Regions from separate parts of the Desulfitobacterium elongatum genome, predicted to be linked through region 1. Evidence: riboswitches for the same ligand, from Rfam matches in the RefSeq annotation. Region 1 holds a riboswitch; each other region holds the start of a gene.
The links. A riboswitch is a leader RNA that binds a small molecule or an ion and turns the genes downstream of it on or off. The one in region 1 is predicted to bind S-adenosylmethionine.

Region 1 (3,129 bases):
CGTATTAAATAAAAGTTCTTCGGAAAGTTGTCGTTCGGTTTCAGGGATGGACGCATACCGCTGAAGCTTCTCCGCATTCACGAGGGCATAATCCAAGCCTGCCTTTGTCGCATGATACAAAAAGACGGCATTCAAGACTTCCCTCCCGGCTGCTGGTAAGCCAAAGGAAACATTGCTAACTCCTAGAATAGTTTTGCACTCAGGGAACTCCTGCTTAATGAGCCGAATTCCTTCAATCGTCTCTTTAGCCGAACCCAGGTAGGTTTCGTCTCCTGTCGCAACAGGGAAGGTAAGTGTGTCAAAAATGATATCTTGTGTTGAGGCACCATATTCGGTCATCAATCCATAAACCCTTTTGGCAATCTCTAGCTTTCTTTCTCGGGTTAGGGCCATCCCTTTTTCATCAATCGTCCCGACAACGATAGCAGCCCCGTATCTTTTCAGAAGAGGAATAACTTCCTCGAATCGCGTTAACCCATCCTCCAGGTTAATGGAGTTAATCAGCGTTTTTCCTTGTGAGAATTTAAGTCCTAGTTCCATGACCTTCGGGTCTGTTGAGTCAATCATGAGAGGAGCCTTAACCTTTTTTACAACATAGGGTAAAAACTCGCACATATCTGTGTATTCGTCTCGATCCGGGTTCGCCAAACAAACATCGATGACTTGGGCTCCTTTCTTGGCTTGTGCTCGAGCAATCTCAGAAGCTTCATCATAGCGACCTTCCGCAATCAGATCTCGAAACTTCTTCGAACCAATGACGTTTGTCCGTTCACCCACGATAAGCGGACGATTCTCCTCTTCGACATAGACGGGTTCAAGCCCAGATACAGCACTCACCGTCCGCTGTGAAAGTGGACGAGGAGCATAATCCTTAAGCACCGCAGCCATGGCCCGGACATGTTCGGGGGTCGTTCCACAGCAACCTCCAGCCACATTGAGCCAGCCGCGCTCCGCGAAGCCAGCCATTTTCCGAGCAAGCCCTTCCGGTTCTTCATGATAATGCCCATCTTCATCCGGCAACCCGGCGTTAGGATAGCAGCTTACCCCACAGCTTGCTAATTGAGAAAGCGAACGGATGTGGTCACGCATAAATTCTGCTCCAGTTGCGCAATTAAGACCCACAGTAATCGGATCCAGATGTTCAATAGAAATATAGAAGGCTTCAATATTTTGTCCTGCAAGAGTCGTCCCCATAGGTTCGATCGTTCCCGAAATCATAATCGGAATTTTATGACCCAAGTCAGAAAAAGCCTTTTGAATTCCAACTCCGGCCGCTTTTACATTAAGTGTATCCTGGGCCGTCTCGACAATGAGGACATCCACTCCACCCTCAATCAAGGCTTTCGCCTGACGGCAATAGGCCTCACTTAAACCATCAAACGTTACTCCAGCGGTCAAGGATAGGCTCTTCGTCGTTGGACCCATAGAACCAGCGACAAAGCGTGGCTTTTCCGACGTCGAATAGGAATCAGCTACTTCTCTAGCTAGTTTTGCAGCAACTCGATTAAGTTCACTATCTTTTTCTTCCAAGGCATAATCCGCGAGAACCACGGTCGTTGCCCCGAACGTATTTGTCTCGATAATATCCGCGCCCGCTTCGAGGTACTCTTCATGGATTGAGCGGATGAGCTCAGGGCGGTTAAGATTCAAGATTTCATTACAGCCTTCGTATTCATCTCCCCCGAAATCCTTCGCGGTTAGGTTCGCTCTCTGAAGCATGGTTCCCATCGCTCCATCGAGAATGAGTATTCTCTTTTCTAGTTCCTTTTCAAATAAAGATTTCATCTCATTCTTCCTCTCCATATACAAACTTGCAAAGTGCAGCTAAGCACTGTAGATAATATGTAGAATTGCAAAAGCCTCTTCCACAACAGAAGAGGCTCACAAAATCGTTTGTAATCCTCTTATCTGCCAGAAGTAACCTTCTGCAGGAATTAGCACCATACTTAAATTCTCTCAATTTAAAAGAATTTATGCTGGTTGCCGGGTTTCATCGGGCCAGTCCCTCCACCACTCCGGATAAGAGTTTTATTGAGTTAGTATCTCGAATAAAAAGTTAAACTCATAATAACAGTTCCAAAACAGTCTGTCAATAGTACAATTCTGTACTATATCACTTCTCCGACTGGGCACACCCTCCTGCTCCTTGATTCCACTCAGAGTTATCACAAGGAAATCCAGTGTTCCCAATGTGACATTCCCGAATCGGTGAAAAATCAACTATGAAATCAAAGGGGATAAGTTGCTTACCTTGTAAACTTGATACAACGACATAAAAAGAGACCGACATGGTCTCCCTTCTAATTTCCCTTTAAAATTGCACACTTACCTTTGTCCCTTTCGGGCTTGAACGAATATCAAGGGTTGCTTTATGCCTTGCAGCAATACTATAACAAATGGCCAGGCCCAAACCCGTCCCATTATCCTTTGTTGTAAAAAACGGAGTTCCAATTTTCTCTCTAATCTCACTAGGGATACCACACCCTTGGTCTTCGACCATCAGAACAACTCTTCCATGCTTTAAATAGGTAGAAATCGTAAGGACTCCATCGGCCGACATGGCTTCTAAGCCATTACGAGTAAGATTCAAAATAAGCTGGCGAAGTTCTTTCTCATCTACGTAAGAATCCGGGATATTTCCTAGCCTGATATTTACACGTTTATCTTCCATATTTGCGTGTGCATAAATGAGTGGGTAAAGAACATTGATAATCGTGTTAATATTAACTACCTTGAAATCTACGATGCGATCTCGGCTAAGTGACAAGAATTCAGAAATGATTTGATTCGCCCGATCCAGCTCCTCTATCATGAGTTGGAAGGTTTCTCTATACATAAAATTCTCCGCTTTGGCTGAAAAAACCTGCAGATACCCTCGAACTGTCGTCATAGGGTTTCGTATCTCATGTCCTATTCCCGCTGCCATTTCGCCAATTAAATTAAGCCTTTCGAGTCGTGCCATCTCCCGCTCTATATGTTTCTTCTCAGTTATATCTTGGACGACCATGAGAAAACAGGTCTGTGTTTCTATTTGAACCGCTTCTGCAGAAAGAAGTCCAATCCTCTCTTTTCCAGATTTTGTGGTCATTCTTATATCCCAATTAAGAACTACGCCATTTTCTCTCAAGC
Region 2 (3,129 bases), 200 kb from region 1:
ACGATCTCAGAAAAGAAGTCCGCCCCCAGGCTGAAACAACGGTTAAAAAGAACCTGCTTCTCAATGCCATCGCCGAAAAGATTTCACCCGAAGTCACCGAAGAAGACATTAAAGAAGCCATCTCCAAACAACAGGGTTCTTTCATGGGACTCACTGCTGATTATGAAACACGCCGCAAGAGTATTGAGGGGATACCTGGGGCCTTAGATCAGATTAAGCATTCCATACGACTAGAAAAGGTTGCCGACTATATTGTTACCAAAGCTATCCTTTACGAAAATAAACCCACGAATATTATGAACGAACTTCCCGAGTATTTGAAATAAATCTTATAACTTAATAGGCAAACTAAAGTTTACCTCACAAGTAGTAAGGACAGCCGGATTCTGGCTGTCCATTGATTTTATCGATTACAATAAAGCTTCAAAATCATGGATCACTTGATAGATGGGGGTACTTACAGCACCTATGAAGGGATCACGGTCTGCCGCATCGTGTAATAATCGGGTATTAAAACCTTGTTGTTTCATTATAATTCTCTCGTTTTAAAGATTGCTCTAAGTCGATAATTAAATCTTCAACCCCCTCAATTCCAACCGATAAGCGCAGGAGGCGGTCATCCACCCCAAGTCGCTCGCGGACTTCCTGTGGAATATCTGCATGAGTTTGGGTGGACGGGTAAGTGATTAAGGATTCAACACCGCCAAGACTTTCGGCATAGGAAATAATCTGGAGGGATTTCAGAACCTGCGGAATTAAGGTGGCATCTGTCACTCGAAAAGAAAGCATGGCGCCAAACCCGGAGGCTTGCGCCAACTGAGTACAGTATCCAGGGTGGGTCTCGAGACCGGGGTAGTATACGTCTGTTACAGAGGGATGATTAACTAACCATTGGGCAATTTGCTTGGCGTTTTCCTCTTGAGCCTTCATGCGCAGTGCTAAAGTTTTTAGGCCTCTGATCATTAACCAAGAATCTTGGGGACCCAGTATAGCTCCTAGAGAATTTTGCAATCTCGCAAAGCGTGTGGTTAATTCCTCGCCTTTTACGACCACAAGGCCAGCAATGATGTCATTATGTCCTCCCAAATACTTCGTGCCACTGTGGATTACAATATCTGCGCCTAAGTTAAGTGGTTTTTGAAAAAACGGGGTAAGAAACGTGTTGTCCACAATATTCAAGAGTCCGTGTGAATGGGCCAGGGAAGCAATTCCATAAAGATCTGCAATCTTCATTAAGGGGTTCGTCGGAGTTTCAGAAAAAATGGCTTTTGTGTTCGGGAGAATTTGCCTTTCAATCTCTTCAAGGTTGCTGGTATCGACAAAGCTCACCTGTAGTCCGAAGCGGTTGAATACTTCGTTCAGGATGCGATAGGTTCCGCCATAAAGATCCTCTGTGACGATGAGATGATCCCCTTGGGAAAATAAGCTTAGAATGGTGGTTATGGCTCCCATGCCCGAGGAAAAAGCATAACCTTTTGTTCCTTCTTCTAAGCGAGCAATGGCATCTTCAAGCACTTGACGTGTTGGGTTGGCGGTACGGGAATAGTCAAACCCAGTACTTTCACCTAAACCTGGATGAGCAAAGGTTGATGAATTGTAGATTGGAAAGCTGATCGCCCCCTTGGGGTCTATACGATTTCCGATTTGTGCAAGTTCAGTTAAAATGTTCAATTCTATTTCCTCCTTGATAAGCTTGAAGATATAAAAACAAACCTCTCTTCAGACAGAAAAGAGGTTTGTTTTCTCTCATCTGTTAGGATTGTCATCCTACAGGAATTAGCACCATGCTTTAATCGCTGGTTGCCGAGCATCATCGGGCCAGTCCCTCCGCCACTCTGGATAAGAGCAGATATTCAGTTCAATATTTTTTCGTGTTGAGAAATGCGAGGAAAAACTCGCTTCTGATTAATTTAACCTTAGTGAAACTTCCCAAGAAAATGAAAACGACCTCAAAAAGAGGTCGTGGTTTTACTTCACGTCCTCTTATCTTCGAACAAGGTTCTCTGGAATTAGCACCTCGCATAATGCAGGTTGCCGGGCTTCATCGGGCCAGTCCCTCCGCCACTCTTGATAAGAGTTGTCAGATATTTAATTGTTGGAATCAACCAGATATCAAAATCTTATCGTATATGATAATCTAATGAGTAAGTATTTGCAACAGATATAATCGGGCATATACGGTTGTTTGAGATAAATATAATTGAATATCTTTGTTTTTCTTGATAGGATTATATAGGAGGATTAATTTCCAAGTTGTGGTTTATAGAGATCAGATAATCATATACAATTACAGAAGATCCACAAGTGCAGATGCCTTGAAAGGATTCAGTAAATAATCTATAATCCAAGTATTAAGATTGGAATAGTCGGAGGACATTTCGATACATTCGGAGGGGTTAAGTATGGAATCTAAACTGAATCATTTAAAACAAATCATACGTGAAATGGAATCGGTCATCGTAGCTTTTTCTGGCGGAGTTGACAGCACCTTTCTTTTAAAGGTTGCACATGAAGTCTTAGGTGAAAGATGCCTCGCTATTATTGGCTCATCTGAAACTATGCCTACATCAGACTACACTACCGCTATGAATCAGGTTAAGGTCATCGGGGCTAAACATCAAGTCATAAAGACTGAGGAATTAGCGAAGGCGGAGTTTGTTTCTAATCCCAAAAATCGCTGTTTTCATTGCAAAAACGAATTGTTTTCAAAGCTTCTAAGTATCGCTCGAGAAAAGGAGATTCAATGGGTAGTCGATGGAAGTAATGCGGATGATTTAAAAGATTATCGACCGGGAATGCAGGCTGCTAGAGCATTGGGTGTCCGAAGTCCGTTACAGGAAGCGGGCTTAAGTAAAGATGAAATTCGTCTGCTTTCAAAGGAAATGGGGCTCTCAACATGGGACAAACCCTCAAGTCCCTGCCTCTCCTCACGTTTCCCTTATGGCGAGGAAATAACAATCGAAAAACTACAGCGTGTCGAAAAGGCAGAGACATACTTAAATGAGCTAGGGTTCAGAAATTTGAGAGTTAGACATCATCAGGACATAGCACGTTTGGAAGTTCCCAAAGCAGATTTTTCTAAGCTCATAGAAGCCGATTCTGAGGCCCTTGTAGGGAAGCTCAAAGAGC
Region 3 (3,129 bases), 140 kb from region 1:
TGGGAGGTGCACTTACGTTGGGAATTGTTCCAGGGAAAGTTGCCCAGGCCAGTCCGGCTTCGTCAAATGAATCCGCTTTAGGTGGGAAGAAACAACTGGGCTTTATGTATGATGAAGAGAAATGCATTTTATGTGGGGCCTGCGTACAAGCGTGTAAGAAGCTTTATCAATGGGAGAAAGGGGTTCAATGGCGCAAACTTGTTATCGGTAAGAAAGATAATTTGTCCGTGAGCTGTAATCATTGTGAAGATCCAGCCTGTGTGCAAGTTTGTCCAGTAAAGGCTTATGAGAAGCGGGAAAAAGATGGGATCGTTATTCATGACAAAAACCGTTGTGTCGGGTGTAAATACTGTCTATATGCTTGTCCTTACCATGCACCCCAATTCGGTGAAGAATCGGGAACAGTTTGCAAGTGCCAATTTTGTTACACCCTTCAGGATCAAGGGGAAAAACCAGCCTGTGTTAAAGCTTGCCCTGTGAAAGCGCTTCAGTATGGAGATCTCAGTGAACTAATGAAAAGCCCGAGAGCGGTACTCGGGCAGTTGAACGGCCTGCCTTCGCCTACAATTACGGGTCCATCGTTGGTCATCATTCCGAAAGAGGTCAAGAAATAATAAGCGAGGAAAACTTATGATATTACACTGGGGTATAAAAAAGAGCACGTTTATTTAATGTGAGGAGTGAAAAGATGAATTGCTGTGATAATAAACAAGAAAACGAGAATGATGGTAAACAAAAGATGAAGCATAAGGGGCATATGTCCCATATGTTGCTGATGATATTATGTTGTGGTGCACCACTTTTAATTCTTTTTTTTCTACCATTTATCAGTAGTAATGTATCTCCAAATACAAGGAATATCCTGATATCCATAGTCCCATTTATATGTCCCATAATGATGATGTTTATGATACCTATGATGATGAAAGGAAATAAAGAAAAGCAAACGGGGCATAATCATCGTGAACTTGTAAAAAATGAGAATATCTCGAAAGAATAATTAGTGTGATTAACGGCAATACGGGAAGAAAATCTCCAAATGTAAGTATTGACATTTATTCATCTACAAGTTAATATCGTATTAAATCGATTTGAATACTTAGTTTTCTCTTATCCTGAGCAGTGGAGGGATTGGCCCTTTGAAACTGCGGCAACCGACGGTTTGTACGGTGCCAATTCCACAGAAATTTTTTTCTGACAGATAAGAGAGGTGCTTTTTAGTGAGACCTCTTTTGTACGGAAAGCAGAAGGGGTTTTTCTTTACCCATAAAACCTAGTAATCGTATACACATTGAAGGGTAACGCTGGAAGATTAGCATAAGCGAAAGGATGAAAAACACATGGTTATTAAAGTTAATGGTAAAGAGGTCAATTTAGAGAAAGAAGTAACAATCAAAGAACTCCTCGTACTTCAAAAGGTCCAAATGCCAGAATATGTTACAGTACAGGTTAATGAGGAGCTCGTTGATCAAGGACGGTTCAATGAGGTCAAAGTAAAAGACCAGGATACGATTGAATTCCTCTACTTCATGGGAGGCGGAAGCTTCTAAGCATCAAGTTCTAAAAATTTCAGAAGGAAAAGAGAGGATAAAGAGTGGCTTTTACTGATGAACAACTTGACCGTTATTCGCGACACATTATCTTAAAAGAAGTCGGGGTAAAAGGGCAAAAGAAATTATTAAACAGTAAGGTTCTGATTATTGGTACAGGTGGACTGGGCGCTCCAGCGGCTATGTTTTTAGCGGCTGCAGGCGTCGGAACAATTGGACTTGTCGATTATGATGTCGTCGAATTGTCTAATCTCCAACGCCAAATTATACATTTCACGCAGGATGTCGGGAAACAGAAGGTTCTTTCCGGTCAAGAAACTATCAACCTGATGAATCCTGACGTTAATGTAATAACCTATCGGGAATGGGTGAGCTCTCAAAACATCCAGGATATCATTAAGGATCAGGATTATGACTTCATTATTGATGGTACTGACAATTTTCCAGCCAAGTTTTTAATCAATGATGCTTGCGTATTATCAAACAAACCCTTTTCTCACGCAGGCATCATTCGATTCCAAGGTCAGACTATGACTTATGTGCCTGGGCAAGGTCCTTGCTATCGTTGTATTTTCCATAATCCACCACCACCAGATGCGGTTCCGACCTGTAAACAGGCCGGAGTGCTTGGCGTCATGGGAGGAATAATCGGCACAATCCAAGCGACAGAAGCAATTAAGTATATTCTCGGCATCGGGGAACTGCTCACAGGACATCTACTCACCTATGATGCGTTAACCATGGAATTTAGGAAGATTAAACTCTCTAATAATCCAAAATGTGAAGTCTGTGGCGAACATCCTACGATTACAGAGCTCATTGATTATGAACAAGTACAATGTGATTTTAAAGCCTAGAGGTGGAAAACCATGACGATTCTTCTAAAGCAACAAGATTATGCTAAAATCCTTTCCTATGCCCAGGAGAAGCTACCGAATGAGGCTTGCGGTTTACTTGCAGGCAGGATCGAGGGTGAAGTAAAGACCGTCGAAAACGTCTATTTCCTTAGGAATGTGGACCAAAGCCCGGAACACTTCTCCATGGATCCCCAAGAGCAGTTCGCAGCAATTAAGGATATCCGAAGCAAGGGTTGGGTGCTACTTGGAAACTTTCATAGCCATCCCAGTACACCCTCGAGGCCCTCGCAGGAGGACATTCGTTTAGCCTTCGATCCTGAAGCAAGTTATCTTATTTTATCACTTCAGGACAAAGAGAAGCCTGTGATTAAAAGCTTTAAGATTAATGAGGGGAAAGTGAACGAAGAAGTGCTGCAACTTATCTAATGATGTTAAGGGGAGAAAAAGAGTATGGCAAAAGTTGATTATAAAGCCTTGAAGTCTGGCGGTCTCATGAGACAAGTCCAAAAAGACCAGTTTTCCATGCGTTTAAAGATTGTAGGAGGACAAGTCTCGGCGGATCATCTTAAAAAGGTTTATGAAATTGCTGAAAAATATGGGCAAGGTTATGTTCATTTAACCTCCCGACAAGGAATAGAGATTCCTTTTATTAAGCTTGAGGACATCGAAGAAGTTAAACGTGAAATGGCAACGGTGGGACTTCAAGTGGGTGTCTGCGGTCC

Region 2: it holds a riboswitch for S-adenosylmethionine, as region 1 does, so the genes downstream of both, ACZ42W_RS17495 (PLP-dependent transferase) here and metH (methionine synthase) in region 1, are expected to answer to the same signal.
Region 3: it holds a riboswitch for S-adenosylmethionine, as region 1 does, so the genes downstream of both, thiS (sulfur carrier protein ThiS) here and metH (methionine synthase) in region 1, are expected to answer to the same signal.

The regions. Positions count from the first base shown of each region.
Region 1 covers NZ_AP038772.1:3,889,603-3,892,731, forward strand. The annotation lists gene metH (methionine synthase) at 1-1,785, opposite strand, end outside; SAM riboswitch class I at 1,902-2,026, opposite strand; gene ACZ42W_RS18440 (hypothetical protein) at 2,114-2,290, opposite strand; gene ACZ42W_RS18445 (PAS domain S-box protein) at 2,312-3,129, opposite strand, start outside.
Region 2 covers NZ_AP038772.1:3,692,669-3,695,797, reverse strand. The annotation lists gene ACZ42W_RS17500 (trigger factor) at 1-326, shown strand, start outside; gene ACZ42W_RS17495 (PLP-dependent transferase) at 511-1,677, opposite strand; SAM riboswitch class I at 1,744-1,846, opposite strand; SAM riboswitch class I at 1,981-2,077, opposite strand; gene larE (ATP-dependent sacrificial sulfur transferase LarE) at 2,403-3,129, shown strand, end outside.
Region 3 covers NZ_AP038772.1:3,748,671-3,751,799, reverse strand. The annotation lists gene ACZ42W_RS17785 (4Fe-4S dicluster domain-containing protein) at 1-614, shown strand, start outside; SAM riboswitch class I at 1,108-1,208, shown strand; gene thiS (sulfur carrier protein ThiS) at 1,341-1,550, shown strand; gene ACZ42W_RS17775 (HesA/MoeB/ThiF family protein) at 1,595-2,407, shown strand; gene ACZ42W_RS17770 (M67 family metallopeptidase) at 2,420-2,833, shown strand; gene ACZ42W_RS17765 (4Fe-4S binding protein) at 2,858-3,129, shown strand, end outside.